Regions from separate parts of the Bradyrhizobium sp. TM102 genome, predicted to be linked through region 2. Evidence: riboswitches for the same ligand, from Rfam matches in the RefSeq annotation. Region 2 holds a riboswitch; the other holds the start of a gene.

Region 1 (8,339 bases), 1.3 Mb from region 2:
CGCCGGCACCCGCGAGGTCGAGGCCGGCCGCTTCGACAAGACCATCACCGTCTCCACGCAGGACGAGATCGGCGAGCTCGCCGCGGCTTTCAACCGCATGACCGAGCAGCTCAGGCACAATGAGCGCATCCGCGAGACCTTTGGCCGCTACATCGATCCCAAGGTGGTGCAGGGGCTGATCGACCGGCCCGAGGTCGCGATCGACGGCGAGCGCCGGGTCATGACCATCATGTTCTGCGACATGAGCGGCTTCACCTCGATGAGCGAGGGCATGACCCCGCGCGGCCTCGTCAGGGTGATGAACCACTATTTCACGGTGATGTCCGGACCGATCAGGGGTAATCGCGGCATCATCGACAAATATATCGGCGACGCCATCATGTCCTATTGGGGCCCGCCCTTCATCGAGGAAGACGAGCAGGCGCTCCTGGCCGGCATCGCCGCAACCGAGATGGTCGACCAGGTGCCCGCGCTGCAGAAGCAGCTGCCCGACCTGCTCGGCATCCGCGCCATGCCGGCGCCGTGTGACCTGCGGATCGGCATCGCCACCGGCGAGGTCCTGACCGGCAGCATCGGCTCCGAGCTGATGATGAGCTTCACCGTGATGGGCGACGCCGTGAACCTGGCCTCGCGGCTGGAGGCCGTCAACAAGGTCTACGGAACCCGCATCCTGATCTCGCAGGCAACTGCTGACGCGATCGGAGCGCGGCTCGAATTGCGCGAGATCGATCGTCTGGCGGTCGCGGGCCAGAGCGCGCCGCAGCCGATCTTCGAGGTGATGGCGCGGGCGGGCGCACTCACCGGCGCGCAGGACAGCCTGCGCACGCATTATGCCGAAGCGCTCGCCGCCTATCGGGCCCGCCGCTTCGACGAGGCGCGCGCCGCCTTCAACGCCGCGCTCGAAGCCGTCCCCGGCGACGGCCCCTCGCGCACGATGCTCGGCCGCATCGCGCAGTTCGAGGCCAAGCCGCCGGAAGAGGGGTGGGACGGCGCCTGGCGGCTGGAGCAGAAATAGCCGTTTTTGTTGCGCCAGCTCGCCCTGTCCGGAAAAAACGTTTCTACTCGATAACGATGTTCGCCGTGACCTATTTCCCGGGCTTAGGTTGGATGTCCTTGAGGCGTTTGACGGGGACACGCCGATGACGGAACTTCAGGACAGGCTGGAACGGTTCGAGACGCTCACCGCCGAATGCGAGCTGATCGCCAAGCTCGCCACCGACAGCACCAAGCGCGAGTTCTATCTGAAACTCTCGGAGCAATACCGTCAGCTGGCGGTGGACATGCGGCAGGCGATCGCGACCAAGGCTGCTGCCTGACGCCGGCTGCAATCCGTTCTTAAGGTTTGGCGCGCATCCTTGACCTCGCGAGCGATCGCTCGTGGTGGAAAGGCCGGGGTTCGCTGCAATGCAGCGCACCTCGCGAGTGTCATTTGCCATGCTTGACAGGGCAATCACATGCGCCTCGTTGCCGTGATCATATTCGCGCTCATGACGGCGGCCTGCGACCAGGAGCAGGATATCACCGGCTCGACGCCGACCTGCCCGATGCGGAACTACAGCTACAATCCCCGCGACATGAACCAGTGCGTCAATGCCTGCAAATCGTGCGATCGCGGCACCACGGTCACCTGCACGACCTCCTGCACCCTCAAGGGCGCGCGCTGAGCGCACCGCCTTCTGCCTTGTAGGGATGCAACCAGTGGAATGGGCGGTGCCTGGGCACCGGAACGATTCACATGGGTCAATCATTGAAGCAAGTGGGCAGGACGCGGAGTCCGATGGAAATGGGTATGCTCGATCCCGGCCGGTTTCTGGTGTCGTGCTCGCATTGCGATGCCTGGCCGATGGCAGCCAACGTGAAGCGGTCGAGTTGGACGGCGTCTCCACACGAGGTGCGCTTTGTCTGCACGCGCTGCCGGCGCGAGGAGACCGCGATCGTCTCGGCCTCCGGCGAATTGACCCCGATCAAGCGCGTCGATGTTCCGCCGCGCGACGTCGCTGCCGCCTGGGCCCAGGCGCAACGGGTGCGAGGGCGGACCTGAGCGGCCGGCACCTAACGGTCGATTGACTCCCGGGGCGAACGGCTCGTAAATGATCGGCGACGGTTCTCCTCATGGAGATCAAAAGGGAATGTGGTGCGGGATTGTCCCAACGCCGGGATTATCTCAACGCCACGGCTGCCCCCGCAACTGTAAGCGGTGAATCTTTCGTCTCATGCCACTGGGAAACTCGGTCCTGGGAAGGCGACGCAAGGTCACGACCCGCGAGCCAGGAGACCTGCCGTCAGCCGTGGTCACACGCGAAGATGTCGGTCGGGGAGTACAGACATTAGCTTCACCGGAGCAATCCATCGCTCTGCCGTGAAACCTCGTTCGCTGTGACGTGCCACTGACGTCATACCGAGGTTACCATTGTGTCCCGTCTCGTCTCTGCCGCCAGGCGCTTTGCCGCCGGCCTGCTCGCATCCGTTTCCCTGCATTCGCTCGATCCGTCCTCCGCCTTCGCCCAGCAGGCGCTTGCCGAGCAATTGCCGCCGATCGAGGTGACCAGGTCCGACGATCAGAACCGAACGCGCGCCAGGGCGATCGGCGATGGCGAGGCGGGGGTGAGGACGAATGTCGCGCCGGCAGGCAATGGCGCCGGCTCATCCGGCTCCGGCGGTGAGGCTGCCGCCGGCAGCGGCGGCATCGTCGGGGCCGCGACGACCGTCATCACGGCAGCCGATATCGCGCATTCGCCATCGCAGACGCTCGCCGAGATCATTGCGACGCAAACGCCGGGGGCCCAGATCACGACGTTCTATGGCGGCCAGATCGGCGCCAAGACCAGCGTGGACCTGCGTGGCTTCGGCGCCTTTGCCACTGCCAACACGCTGGTGCTGGTCAACGGCCGGCGGCTGAACGACGTCGACATGGCGCAGGTGGATCTCTCCACCATCCCGCTCAATTCCATCGAGCGCATCGAGGTGACGCGCGGCAATTCCGGCGCGGTGCTCTATGGCGACAACGCGGTCGGCGGTGTGATCAACATCGTCACCAAAAACGGCGTCGGCGGACCGCCCGTGACCGCGCGCATCGAGGCCGGCTTCGGCTCGTTCAACACCAGGCTCGGCAACGTGTCGACCTCGCTCAATTCCGGTCGGTGGTCGACCTCGTTCTACGGCAATACGGTCAGGACCGATGGCTATCGCGACAACAACCGCTATTCCCAGCAGAATGGCGTCGGCAATCTCAATTACACCACGCCAGGCCTGACTGCTTTTCTCACGGTTACCGGTGATAATCAGGAGCTGCGACTGCCGGGCGGCCGCACCGTCGATCCCTCGATCGGCCTCGACGAGCTCAGGGCCAACCGGCGAGGGACCAGCACGCTGTTCAACTACGCCAACCAGCAGGGTTTTGGCGCGACTGCGGGTTTCACCAAGACCCTGATCAGCGGCGTCGATCTCATCGTCGACGGCGGCGTGCGCGACAAGAAGCAGCAGAGTGCATTCTTTTCCAGCCCGACGCCGGTTCCGGCCTTCTTCTCGTCGACCTATGTCGGTTCCCATCTGACGACATGGTCGATCACGCCGCGGCTCAGCGTGAAGAGCCTGCTGCTCGGCATGCCGTCGCAGCTTCTGACCGGCATCGACTATTACGATGCGAGCTTTGAGCAGAACCGCGGCGCCGGGCAGGGGCTCGCCCCCTGGCACAATTACGACCTCAGGCAGCAGACGGTTGCGGGTTATTTCCAGCACACATTGGGAATCGCCCCCACGACAGACATCTCCTACGGCGCGCGGTTGCAGAACGTCAGTCTTGCGGCACGCGACAATTTCGACCCGGCAGCTCCGTTCAACGCCGACATCGGCGCGTTGCCGCTGACGAGCAACGAGACCCAATATGCGCTGCATCTCGGCGCCGAGCATCGCCTGAACGACCAGGTCTCGCTGTTCGGCCGCGTAGCGCGCGCGTTCCGCACGCCTGATGTCGACGAGCGCCTGTCCTCAGGGCCTTCGTTCGATCCCTTGACCTTCGCTGCGATCCCGCAAACGTTCCAGCTCAAGACCCAGACCTCGCAGGACATCGAGGGCGGTGTTCGCATCAAGGGCGGCGGGTTGCAGCTGCAGAGCAGTCTCTATCTGATGGATCTCACCAACGAGGTCCATTTCAATCCGGTCCTGTTCTACAACACAAATCTTGATCCGACCCGCCGCTACGGCTCTGAGACCAGTCTGTCCTATCGCGTCAACGACGCCCTGCTGCTGCGCTCCGGCGTGGCCTATACAAGTGCGGTCTTCCGCGAAGGTATCTGGGCCGGCAACGACGTGCCGCTGGTCTCGCGCTACACGGCGAGTGCGGGTGTCACCTGGAACATCTGGCAGAATTACGTGGTGCTCGATGCCACCGCGCGCTTCTGGAGCGAGCGTCGCATGGACAACGACCAGGCGGGCACCCAGAAGCCGATCCCCGCCAACGGCACGATCGATCTCAAGCTCAGCGGCCAGGTTGAGCGCTACTTCTGGTCCCTCAGCGTCAACAATGTGCTGAACGCGCTCTACTACGACTACGCCATCGCGAGCACCTTCACGGACGGCCGCTTCAGCGCCTATCCGCTGCCCGGCCGCACCTATCTGCTCAAGGCCGGCGCAACGTTCTGATTTTCGCCAGGGCCGTCACACGCCCTCAAACGGACTAGAATTCGAAGAGAAGGAGATTCAACCATGGCTCTCGGCATCCTGCCGTCTGGTGACGATCGCTCCCGGCTTCACCCGGTCGCGCCGCGCCTTGCGCCGATGTTCTGCTTTGCGCTGCTGACGGCGTCATGCGCGCTCGCAAGCTTTGCGTTCGCGTGCGCCACGCCGTTCGCGGCCTTCGCCGTCATTGCCGCGGCGATGCTGCCGCAGCGTCCGGCGCTGCTCGTCGTCACCGGCGCCTGGCTCGTCAACCAGATCATCGGTTTCGGCGTGCTGCATTATCCCGTTGATGCCAGCACGATTGCCTGGGGCTTCGTCATCGGCGCGGCTGCGCTTCTGGCGACCGCGGCAGCTTCGGCGGTGCTCGGCCTGCTGCCGCAGGGCCGCACGCCGTTGGCGCTGCCGATCACGCTCATCGCCGCCTACGGGATTTACGAGATCGCGCTGCTCGCCGCGACGCCGTTCCTCGGCGGCGAGGGCGCCTTCACCGCCGCCATCGTGACGCGCATCGCTCTGACCTGCGCCGTCTGGCTCGCCGGCCTCGTCGCGATCTGCGAGATCGTCCGTCTGGTCGACCCGGCCGGACGCAAGCGTGCGATGTCGGCCTGAGCGGCCGCTCGTGGCCGTAGCCTGTGTCGCCCTCTGTCAATCCGCGTCGCTGAAAATATTCCACTTTACCGAAATTCGGTTTCGGCGTATGTGTGGTCCATCCCGGCTCACCAAGAGGGGCGATCATGTGTCGTCACGCATCGCGAGCCGGGCTTGCGGTGGACGCGGCAGCGTCGGCACGAGAGGCGCGGGCAGGGCGGGGTGTCCCTGTGAGCCCGAGGCTTCGTGCGACGAGCGGCGCTGTCAGGCTTCGTCTCGTCTGTAAGTTTCCGGCTTCGTCGACAGGGCCAGGAAAAACTGCGGCGAAATGGCGGGCCGCGCGTACGGCAAAACCGTGTGGTCCTGGCCGTCGTTGCTACGGTCAAGCTTCCGCGGAGGTGCGAGCGAGCCCAACCGGGCAGACTGCATCATCCAATTCGCGGGGCGAGGGAGGCCAGAAGGAATGGTCGGCTCCCGGGAGATCACGGCATAAGCCGTCCAGCCACCGCGCAGGGAAGGCCGAGTGATCGGCCACACCTGTATGCTGCTGTGCGGTTCTTTCTGCGTGTGCATTTCGCGCAGCGGACCGCGGGTGCGAGCCAGCACCCGGCCTTCCCTGCGCCCTCTTGGATTGGAGGGTGGAGAGTTGAATCAAAGCTCGGGCGAAATCCGCCGCGAGGACGCGAAGACGTGTCTACGATTTAAATGCAGGTTGGAGGAGTGCCGCCACCTCATACTCCGTCATTGCCGAGCAGGAGAGAGCCTACGTCAAACTCTCGTCTCGTGCCTCGGACGCAGCGCAGCGCCCCGGCGATGCGAAAGCATCGTCCGGTGCGCTGCAGAGCCGGGGCCCATGTCTCCGCGAGCGCTATCTGTGGTTTCTGGGTCCCGGCTCTGCGCCGCAACGCTCGCGCGTTGCGACTTGTCCGGGATACGGGAGGGAGTAGCCAACGAGCGGAAGGGCACACCGACTCACTTGCGCACGCCTGGTCGCCGAGGAGGAGTTGGGCGCAGTGTGCGTGCCACAAAATCTGAAGTTGTGGATCGTCATCTTCCTGAGGGTATTGCAGTAATCCAACCCGTGTCTTCCCGGTAACGATTGTGCTGTCTCCGCAACACTCATCCCGGATTTAACCCTCATCACCGGCGGTTCGCATCGCCGCCGCTTTTTGGCCACACCCGAACATGAATAAAATCACTCTAATGTTTTACGGGCAGCGGCGGTCTTCGAAGGGCCACGAGAAAATCCCAAGGTCGATTCAAATCTTGGCTCTGATTTTTCGGGTCTGAAAGGGTTGACCGAGGAAACTGGTTTGCGATGAACGCGAAGACCGACATCAAGCAGAGGCTGCCGAGCCGTCACGTGACGGAAGGCCCTGCGCGCGCGCCGCATCGGTCCTATTTCTACGCCATGGGTCTGACCACCCAGCAGATCCACCAGCCTTTCGTCGGCGTTGCCTCCTGCTGGAATGAAGCCGCTCCCTGCAACATCGCGTTGATGCGCCAGGCGCAGGCGGTGAAGAAGGGCGTGGCGTCGGCCGGCGGCACCCCGCGTGAGTTCTGCACCATCACCGTCACCGACGGCATCGCCATGGGGCATGACGGCATGCGCTCCTCGCTGCCGTCGCGCGAATGCATCGCCGACTCCGTCGAGCTGACCGTCCGCGGCCATGCCTATGACGCCCTGGTCGGGCTCGCCGGCTGCGACAAGTCGCTGCCGGGCATGATGATGGCCATGGTCCGCCTCAACGTGCCCTCGATCTTCATCTATGGCGGCTCGATCCTGCCCGGCACTTTCCGCGGGCAGCAGGTCACCGTGCAGGACATGTTCGAGGCCGTCGGCAAGCATTCGGTCGGCGCCATGTCGGACGAAGACCTCGACGAGATCGAACGCGTGGCGTGCCCCTCGGCGGGCGCCTGCGGCGCGCAGTTCACCGCCAACACCATGGCGACCGTGTCCGAGGCGATCGGCCTCGCACTGCCTTACTCGGCCGGTGCCCCGGCCCCCTATGAAATCCGCGACGCCTTCTGCATGACCGCGGGCGAGCAGGTGATGGACCTGATCGCCCAAAACATCCGGCCGCGCGACATCGTCACCCGCAAGGCGCTGGAGAATGCCGCCGCCGTGGTCGCCGCCTCTGGCGGCTCGACCAATGCTGCGCTGCACCTACCGGCGATCGCGCATGAGTGTGGCATCAAGTTCGACCTGTTCGACGTTGCCGAAATCTTCAAAAAGACACCATATGTCGCGGATTTGAAGCCGGGTGGCCGTTATGTCGCCAAAGACATGTTTGAAGTAGGTGGCATACCGCTTCTGATGAAGACGCTGCTCGACAACGGCTTCCTGCACGGTGATTGCCTTACCGTCACGGGCCGTACGATCGCCGAAAACCTCAAGAGCGTGAAGTGGAATCCGCACCAGGACGTGGTGCACCCGGCAGACAAGCCCATCACCGTGACAGGCGGTGTGGTCGGTCTGAAGGGCAATCTGGCGCCAGAAGGTGCGATCGTGAAAGTCGCGGGAATGTCCAACCTCAGGTTTACCGGTCCGGCCAGGTGCTTCGACCGCGAGGAGGATGCTTTCGAGGCGGTCCAGAAGCGCACCTACCGCGAAGGCGAAGTCATCGTGATCCGCTACGAGGGGCCCAAGGGCGGCCCCGGCATGCGGGAAATGCTCCAGACCACCGCGGCGCTGACCGGCCAGGGCATGGGCGGCAAGATCGCGCTCATCACCGACGGCCGCTTCTCGGGCGCCACCCGCGGCTTCTGCATCGGCCATGTCGGGCCGGAAGCTGCCATTGGCGGCCCGATCGGGCTGCTCGAGGACGGCGACATCATCGAGATCGACGCGGTCGCCGGTACCCTTAACGTAAAATTGAGCGACGCCGAGCTCGCCCAGCGCAAGACCAAATGGACCGCTCGCGCGACTAACCACACGTCGGGTGCGCTCTGGAAATATGCTCAACAGGTTGGACCAGCGGTCGGGGGGGCAGTGACCCATCCGGGCGGCGCGCACGAGAAACAGTGCTATGCGGACATCTAGGCGTGCCATAGTTGCGTTTGTGTTGGGGGTC
Region 2 (8,339 bases):
TGCCACCGGATGCCGCCGGCTATGCCAGCCCGTCGCGGCGTACGGTCGAGACGGCGCGCGCGCTGGGCCTCGAACCGGAGCCCGTCAGTGAATTCCGCGAGCAGGATTTTGGTGACTGGACCGGCCATCGCCATGACGAACTCGAGGCGACCCGCGGTGAGGCCTATGCGCAGTTCTGGAACGATCCAGCTGGCGGACGACCGCCGGGCGGCGAGAGCTTTGCGGATCAGGTCGCGCGTGTCCGGCTGGGCCTGTCGCGGATCGCAGCCGGATCGGCCACGCTCGTCGTGCATTCCGGCACCATCCGCGCCGCACTCTGCATCGCGCTGGACCTGACGCCGCAGGCGGCCTTGCGCTTCGTGGTCGATCCGCTGTCGCTGACCCGGATCGATCGCCTCCTGAGCGGCTGGCGCGTCGTCTCCGTCAATCAGCGGATCAGCTAGGACGATCCGGCACATTGGCCTGCGCAAACGTCGCCATGCCATTGTGGAGGCTGCAGGCGAGGCGCACCAGCGGCAGCGCGATGGCGGCGCCCGATCCCTCGCCGAGCCGGAGATCGAGGCTGATCAACGGCTGCACGTTCAGCGCGCGCAGCACCAGCCGATGCCCTTGCTCCGCCGATTGATGCGACGGCAGCAGGAACGGCTGGCACGACGGATTGAGACGTGCCGCCGCCAGCGCCGCCACCGATACGATGAAGCCATCGATCAATACAGGGATGCGGCGCTGCGCGGCCGCGATGATCGCACCTGAGATCGCCGCGATCTCCAGGCCGCCAACGGCGCATAGGATTTTTTCCGGCGAAGCGCCGCCAACGCCGTGACGCGCGATCGCAGCATCAATCACACGGGCCTTGTGCGCGCGCCCCGCCGCATCGATCCCGGTGCCGCTCCCCGCAATCTCTTCGGCGCTGATGCCGAGCAGGCCCGCCGCGATTGCCGCCGAGGTCGTGGTGTTGCCGATCCCCATCTCGCCGAAGATCAGGAGATCAGGCTGATGGGCAGCCGCACGTGCGACGGCGCGCTGGCCGGCCTCGAACGCATACCCCAGCTCGGCGGGTGCGAGAGCGGCTTCGACGCTGAAATCGCGTGTGCCGTGGCGCGGCTTGTCGGTGACGATTCCTGCCATCTCGTCCTGCGCCAGCGTGCCGGCGTCGACCACCTCCAGGCTCGAGCCAAGCTCGCGCGCCAGCACCGAGATCGCGGCGCCGCCGGCGGCGAAATTCGCCATCATCGCGATAGTCACGGCTTGCGGATAGGCCGATACGCCCTGCGCGACGATGCCGTGGTCGCCGGCGAAGATGATGATCGGCACCCGTGCGGCACGCGGCTGTTCGGTCGCCTGCAGGCCCGCAAGCTCGATTGCGAGCTGCTCGAGCCGGCCGAGCGCGCCGGTCGGTTTTGTCAGTTGCGCCTGCCGCGCAATCGCCGCCTCGCGATGGGCCGCGGAGACATCGGGGCAGTTCTGGGGGACCCATTCGGGGAGCATGCTGCCTCGCTTAACGTGCGCGCTTGAGAATGTAGCTGTCCATGATCCAGCCGTGCCGCTCGCGCGCTTCCTGCCGCGCCGCGACGATGCGCGGGCCAACCTCGGCGAGCGCGCCGGACATGATGATCTGGTCGGGCATGCCGAGATAGGCGCCCCACCAGATCTGCAAGCCCCGCTGATCGAGCGATTGAAACGCCGTGCCGCCGTCGAGCATCACCACCACGGTATCGACATCTTGCGGCCAGCCGCCTTCGCGCAAGCGCCGCCCCGTCGTGACCAGAAAAGGCTCGCCGATGTCGTTGAGCGGCAGCGCATGCGCCGCGCACAGCGCCTGGATCGAGGTGATACCGGGCACGACCTCGATCGTCGGCAACGGATTGAGCCGTCGTGCAATGCGCAGCGAGGAGTCATAGAGCGAGGGATCGCCCCAGATCAGCAGCGCAACCTTGCCTTCGCCTTCGAGATGGTTTGCGATCGCTTTCGACCAGGCCGCGGCAACCGCATCATGCCAATCGTCCACGCCCTTGCGATAGTCAGCTTCACCAGCGTCGCGCACGGGAAGGTCGAATTCGGCAATGATTGTCTTGTCGCTGGTGAGCACGTCCGCGCAGATCGTCCGCCTGAGATCGGCGAGATCGGACTTTGCCGCCCCCTTGCGCGGAATCAGGACGAGATCGGCGGCGTTGATCGCCTGAACAGCGGCGCGCGTGAGCTGGTCGGGATCGCCGCAACCGATGCCTATCAGGGAGAGTGTGAGCATCGCGAACGCGACGGGCGGCCCTGCTGGCCGCCCGTTCGCTTGTCTCTCAGGCCGCGTTGTGCAGGCGCGGGGTGACGAGGCCGGGCGCGGTGACGCCGCGCAGCGACTTCGCCAGTGCCAGCACCGCGAGATCGGCGAGCGGCTCGATCACGATGACGAGCGCATAGGACGCCGCGAACGTCGCGATGTTGGCGAGGTTGCTCATCGCAAAGCCCGAACCATAGAGCGCCCAGAACGCCACCCAGGCGATCACGCCGGCCTGGTAGGTCGTCGAGAGCGCCAACGCCTGCCGATACTTCAAATCGACATAGGCGGTGTTGCGCGAGATGATCCGTGTGGCGATCGCCTGGATCGTGAACAGCGGCACCAGCAGCGTGGTGACGTTCATGCCGTATTGCGGGATGTCGGCCGGCTCGAAGAACACGCCCTGGAGCAGCAGACCGAAGGCAAGGCCGAATGCCGCCGGCGCCGCGCCGAACAGCAGGAACAGTGTCGAGCCGAGAATGAAGTGCACCTCGGAGACGCCGACCGGGAAGTGCGGCAGGATCTCGAAGAAAGTGAAGACGAGGACTGTGGTGGCCAGCGTCCGCGCCGCGAACGACGTGATGCCCTGCTCACGCACGGTCTCGACCGCGAGCTTCAGCGCAACGCCGCCTGCGGCGATGCCGGTTGCGTAACTCAACACGAGCTTGGCGCCCGTCACGACCCCGGGTTCGATATGCATGGCTCAGTTCCTTCCTGCCGTCACACCCGACGGCCTTGGCCTCAAAACGTGCAGGGCCGGTCTCCTGGCTCGCGGTTCCCCGGGATTTCCGGCCTTCCCGGACCTTGCGGCCCAGTGGCTGATCGGAGTCCCTCACCGCTTACAGTCGCGGGGGCGGCTGGGGTTTTGGGCGCCGCAACTGGGTCCGCCCACCCCCATTCCCGATTATGCTCCGGCGCTTTGCGCCGCGTCGAGCACCATGCCTCTCTTGTGTGCCCCTTTCGCTGAGCCTGCGTCAAGGGGCGAACGGCGGCCAAGGCCGTCATGTGGGATAATCCCCCGCCAGCGCCCCAAACAGGATCACGGCGGCCGTCGAGGCGGCCCCGCCGCGCGCAAGCTGCTCGGCAAGCTCGGCGATGGTGGTGCGGACCAGCCGTTCGTCGGGGCGTCCGAGGGATTCGGCGAACAATGCCGGCGTGGTTGGGGCGAGGCCGTGCGCGATCAATTTTGCAGCAAGCGCTGGGAAGGTGCGCCGGCCCATATAGACCACGGTCGTCGCTTCCGGGTCGGCCAGTGCCCCCCAGTTCAGGTTAGGCGGCAACGCGCCGGTGACATCAGCCCCGGTCACGAACTGCACCCGGCGCGAGGTATGGCGCCGGGTCAGGGGAATGCCGGCTTGCGCCGCGGCAACGCAGGCCGATGTCACGCCGGGAACGATCTCGTAGCCGATGCCGGCCTCACGCAGCGTCTCAAGTTCTTCCTCGAGCCGGCCGAAAATGCCGGCGTCGCCCGACTTGAGCCGCACCACGCGTGCGCCTGTCGCCGCATAGTCGACCAGCAGGCGGTTGACGTGGTGCTGCTTGGTCGAGGGACGCCCTGCCCGTTTCCCCACCGCGACGAGATTGGCGCCTGGCCGGGCGAGATCGAGGATCGCGCCAGAGGCAAGATCGTCATAGAGCACGACGTCGGCTTCGCGCAGCCGCGCGGCGCCCTTGAGCGTGAGAAGCTCGGGGTCGCCGGGCCCGGCGGAGATGAAGGAGACGAATCCGCTCACCGGTCCTCCGCGATCAGATGAAAGAAGGTGCCGGTGGCGTGGCCGCGCTGCGAGCCGGTCTCGGCGATGACTGCGCCAGTCGCATCATGCACGACCGCCAGCGGCGTATCAGGCTGGGCAAGAATGGTCGAATAGTGGAATTCGTGGCCGCGCAGGCGCGCGCCGGAGCGATGTCCCGGCATCGGCGCGGCGAGTTCGGCCAGACGATAACCGAGATGCATGCGGCGCTTGGCAAAGCTCGTCTCGAGGCCAAGCAGGCCTGTCATCTCGTGGCGGATTCCGTCCGCATCGGTCAAAGCGGTTCCCAGCACCATATAGCCCCCGCATTCGCCGTGCACCGGCCGCGTTTCGGCGAAGGCGCGCAGGCCGCTGCGAAAACGCGCATTGGCCGCGATCTTGCCGGCATGCAACTCGGGATAACCGCCGGGCAGCCAGCACACATCGGCGCTCGCGTCAGGCGCTTCATCGGAGAGCGGCGAGAATGTCGAGATCTCCGCGCCCGCCCGGCGCCAGGCTTCCAGCATATGCGGATAGACGAAGGAGAACGCCGCATCGCGGGCGAGCGCGATGCGCTGGCCCGGTGGCGTCACGTTCAGCCCCTTCGCGGCAGGTTGCGGCGACCAGCTGGCAGCCGATCGCAGCACCGCATCGACATCGACATGCTCGGCGACGAAGCGCGCGGCCTCGTCGATCAGCTTGCCGATCTCGCCCTGCTCTTCGGCCTGCACCAGGCCGAGATGTCGCTTCGGCAGGCTGATCTCGGCATGACGCGGCAGCGCGCCGAACACGGCAATGCCGGAATCGTTGAGCGCACGCCGCACGAGGTCTTCGTGGCGCGGGCTGGCAACGCGGTTGAGCACGACGCCCGCAAGGCGCACACCGGGGCGATAATCGCGAAGTCCCGCGGCGATCGCCGCCGCGGTCTGCGCCTGACCGGAAGGATCGATCACCAGCACCACCGGCCAGCCCAGCATCTCCGCAATGTCGGCGGTGGCACCGGTGCCGGAGACACCGCGCGCGGCGACGCCGTCGAACAGGCCCATCGATCCCTCGGCGAGCACGACATCGGCGTCCGCGCCGCGGCTGACGAGATGGGCGATGCCCCCGCGGTCCATCGCCCAGCTATCGACGTTGACGGAAGCGCGCCCCGTGGCGGCGGCGTGGAAGGCGGGATCGATGTAATCGGGACCGCTCTTGAAGCACTGCACGTTCAATCCGCGATTGCGCCAGGCGCGCGCGAGCGCCAGCGTCAGCGTGGTCTTGCCGACGCCGGAAGCCGGCGCGGAGATGACGAAGCCTGCCGCCATCACGAGGCCTCCGGAAAGCGTGGCTCGGCACCGACAGGCCGATAGCGACGATCGTAGTCGGCGGCATAGAGGCGGCTCTCGTCGAAATCCGCAGCACCAAGCGTTCTGCCGACCAGAATGATCGCGGTGCGCTCCATCTCGGTGCCGACGGCAGCATCGAGCGTAGCAAGCGTGGCGCGGACGATGCGCTGGTCCGCCCAGCTCGCGCGCCAGACGATGGCGACCGGGCAATCCGCGCCATAATGCGGCGCGAGCTCGGCGACGACCTTGTCGAGCAGATGGATCGACAGATGGATCGCAAGCACCGCACCGGTCGCGGCGAATGCGGCGAGCTTCTCGCGCTCGGGCATCGCACTGGCGCGGCCGGGCGTGCGCGTCAGCACCACCGTCTGGGCGAGACCGGGCAGCGTCAGCTCAGCCTCCAGAGCGGCGGCGGCGGCGGAGAAGGACGGCACGCCAGGCGTCACGGTGAAAGGGATACCGAGTGCGCGCAGGCGGCGGAGCTGCTCGCCCATCGCCGACCAGACCGAGAGATCGCCGGAATGCAGGCGAGCGACGTCCTTGCCTTCGGCATGCGCGGCGGCGATCTCCGCGATGATCTCGTCGAGCGATAGCGGCGCGGTATTGACGATGCGCGCGCCCGGCGGGCAATGCGCCAGCATGCCTTCGGGGACCAGTGAGCCCGCATAGAGGCAGACCGGACAGGCCGCGATCAGGTCGCGGCCGCGCAACGTCAGCAAATCGGGCGCGCCCGGCCCTGCCCCGATGAAATGCACCGTCATGCGCCGTCTCCTTCCGCGATCGCGGCGGTCGCGGTGCGATCCTGCGAGACAACGCGTGTCGAGATCAGCCGTGCACGCGGCCCCGCCGCAGCGAGAGCTGCAGCTTCGGCAACCGATCCGATGCCGAACTTCTCCATCACGAGTTTGGACTGGGTCGGCGTGGCTATCCTGGCCAACATGTCGGCCGGAACAGCCTTGATCGGCAGGCCGCACTCAAGCGCGAGCTGCTTCAACGGCTCCGCGTCGGCCTTGTCGCTGACAGTTGCCATCGCAGTGAGGCCTTCGGGATCACCCGCAGCCAGCAGCGCTTCGCGCAGCGAAGCGAGAGTGACATCTCTCCTGAACCCAAACCCGGCCACCTTCATCGGACCGTACTCCACTGCACCACCGGCCGTGCCGCCTCCCAGGACCGGTAACGGCCGAGCGGGCCAGCATAAGCGATGTCGACCCGCATCAGCTCGCCGCCGTGGCGCTGGTGCAGACCGCCGAGCAACGCTTCCGTCTCCAATGTGACCGAATGTGCAACCAGCCGTGTGCCCGGTGCAAGCCGCGACCAGATCGCATCGAACATCGCGATGTCGAGGCCGCCGCCGATGAAGACCGCATCCGGTGCTTCGAGTGCAGCAACAGCTTCAGGCGCCCTCCCCGTGACGACGGTTATCCGGTGCGAAAGTCCAAACGCCGCTGCATTGCTGCGGATGTTTGCGACGCGATCCTCGCGCGGCTCGATTGCGGTCGCCGTCCCGCCGCACAGCGCCCACTCGACCGAGATCGACCCCGAACCGGCGCCGATATCCCACAGCCGTTCGCCCGGACGCGGCGCCAGCGCCGAAAGCGCGAGCGCACGCACCGGCCGCTTGGTGATCTGGCCGTCATGGACGAACAGATCGTCAGGACGCCCCGAGGCGTGGGGCATACCATGCGTGCCCTTCGCCTCAACGGCGACGGTGATCAGGTTTCCAGCGGGATCACCGGCGAAACCGTCGGCGCGATGTTCTTGGATGCTTTCGCGCGGACCACCGAGTGCGGCGAGCGTCCAGAAGGACGAGGCGCCCCATCCACGCTCGCTCAACCATTTTGCGAGATCGCTTGCCGCTTTCCCATCGCGCACGAGGCAGATGATGCGCGCCCCTCGCGCCAGATGCGGAACGAGACGTTCGAACGGTGCGGCGTGAAGCCCGAGGCAGACGGCGGATTCGAGCCGCCAGCCCAGCCGTGCGGCCGCAAGCGAGAAGGTCGACGGAGCGGAATGCGCGGTCCACTCGCCGGTCTGCAGCTTCTCGGCGAGACCTGCACCTGCGCCATGCCAGAACGGATCGCCGGAAGCGAGCACCACTGTCGGCCGGCCGCGGCTGCTCAGAACGACGTCGGCGTCGAACGGCACCGGCCACGGACGGCCGCGGCTGCCGACGCCGGCAAGCGCGAGATGCCGTGCACCACCGAAGACGGTTTCGGCCTCATTGAGCGCCTTTCGGCTTGCTTCGGACAGCCCGGCAAGGCCATCTTCGCCGATACCGATGATGGTCAGCCAGGGATCAGCCAAGGAATCAGCCATGACGCGCGCCCTCATTCTGGGCGGAACTGCCGATGCGAGCCTGCTCGCCGCGGCGATCGCGCGCGCAGGCATCGAGGCCATCTATTCCTATGGCGGCCGCACCCGCGCGCCTGCGGATCAGCCGCTGCCGACCCGCATCGGCGGCTTCGGCGGCGTGAGCGGGCTTGCCGACACCATCCGCAGCGAAGGCATTACGCATGTGATCGACGCGACGCATCCTTTCGCTGCGGAGATGAGCCGCAATGCGGTCGAGGCGTGCGCGGAAACCGATACGCCGCTGATCGCGCTGGAGCGCTCGCCTTGGACCGGGATGTCCGGCGACAATTGGATTGAGGTCGCGAATGTCAGCGCCGCGGCCGCGGCGCTGCCCGAGCCGCCCGCAAACGTGTTCCTCGCCATCGGCCGCCAGCATATCGCGCCGTTCGCGACGAAGCCGCAGCATGCCTACACGCTGCGGTTCGTCGATCCGCCGGAATCGCCGCTGCCCTTCGCCGCCGATGTGATCGTGTCGCGTGGACCGTTCACGTTGGACGGTGAATTGGAGATGATGCGCGAACGCGGCATCGGCTGGATCGTCGCCCGCAATTCCGGCGGCGATGGCGCGCGCGCCAAGATCGACGCGGCCCGCATGCTCGGCCTGCCCGTGATCATGATCTCGCGGCCGAAGCTGCCCGAGCGGCCGCGGGTCGA

The links. Region 2 has a riboswitch for cobalamin ahead of GDN70_RS25865 (energy-coupling factor ABC transporter permease). Riboswitches for the same ligand answer to the same signal wherever they lie in the genome.
Region 1: linked by a shared signal. The riboswitch ahead of GDN70_RS19435 (TonB-dependent receptor) and the one ahead of GDN70_RS25865 (energy-coupling factor ABC transporter permease) in region 2 are both predicted to bind cobalamin.

The regions. Positions count from the first base shown of each region.
Region 1 is NZ_AP021855.1:4,056,902-4,065,240, forward strand. It holds gene GDN70_RS19420 (adenylate/guanylate cyclase domain-containing protein) at 1-1,015, shown strand, start outside; gene GDN70_RS35010 (hypothetical protein) at 1,140-1,316, shown strand; gene GDN70_RS19425 (hypothetical protein) at 1,455-1,664, shown strand; gene GDN70_RS19430 (hypothetical protein) at 1,778-2,041, shown strand; cobalamin riboswitch at 2,085-2,299, shown strand; gene GDN70_RS19435 (TonB-dependent receptor) at 2,413-4,641, shown strand; gene GDN70_RS19440 (hypothetical protein) at 4,705-5,286, shown strand; gene ilvD (dihydroxy-acid dehydratase) at 6,584-8,308, shown strand; gene GDN70_RS19460 (tetratricopeptide repeat protein) at 8,295-8,339, shown strand, end outside.
Region 2 is NZ_AP021855.1:5,405,524-5,413,862, forward strand. It holds gene GDN70_RS25850 (histidine phosphatase family protein) at 1-443, shown strand, start outside; gene cobT (nicotinate-nucleotide--dimethylbenzimidazole phosphoribosyltransferase) at 436-1,488, opposite strand; gene cobF (precorrin-6A synthase (deacetylating)) at 1,499-2,248, opposite strand; gene GDN70_RS25865 (energy-coupling factor ABC transporter permease) at 2,295-2,972, opposite strand; cobalamin riboswitch at 3,009-3,228, opposite strand; gene cobA (uroporphyrinogen-III C-methyltransferase) at 3,274-4,005, opposite strand; gene GDN70_RS25875 (cobyrinate a,c-diamide synthase) at 4,002-5,312, opposite strand; gene cobM (precorrin-4 C(11)-methyltransferase) at 5,312-6,094, opposite strand; gene GDN70_RS25885 (cobalamin biosynthesis protein) at 6,091-6,459, opposite strand; gene cbiE (precorrin-6y C5,15-methyltransferase (decarboxylating) subunit CbiE) at 6,456-7,637, opposite strand; gene GDN70_RS25895 (cobalt-precorrin-6A reductase) at 7,648-8,339, shown strand, end outside.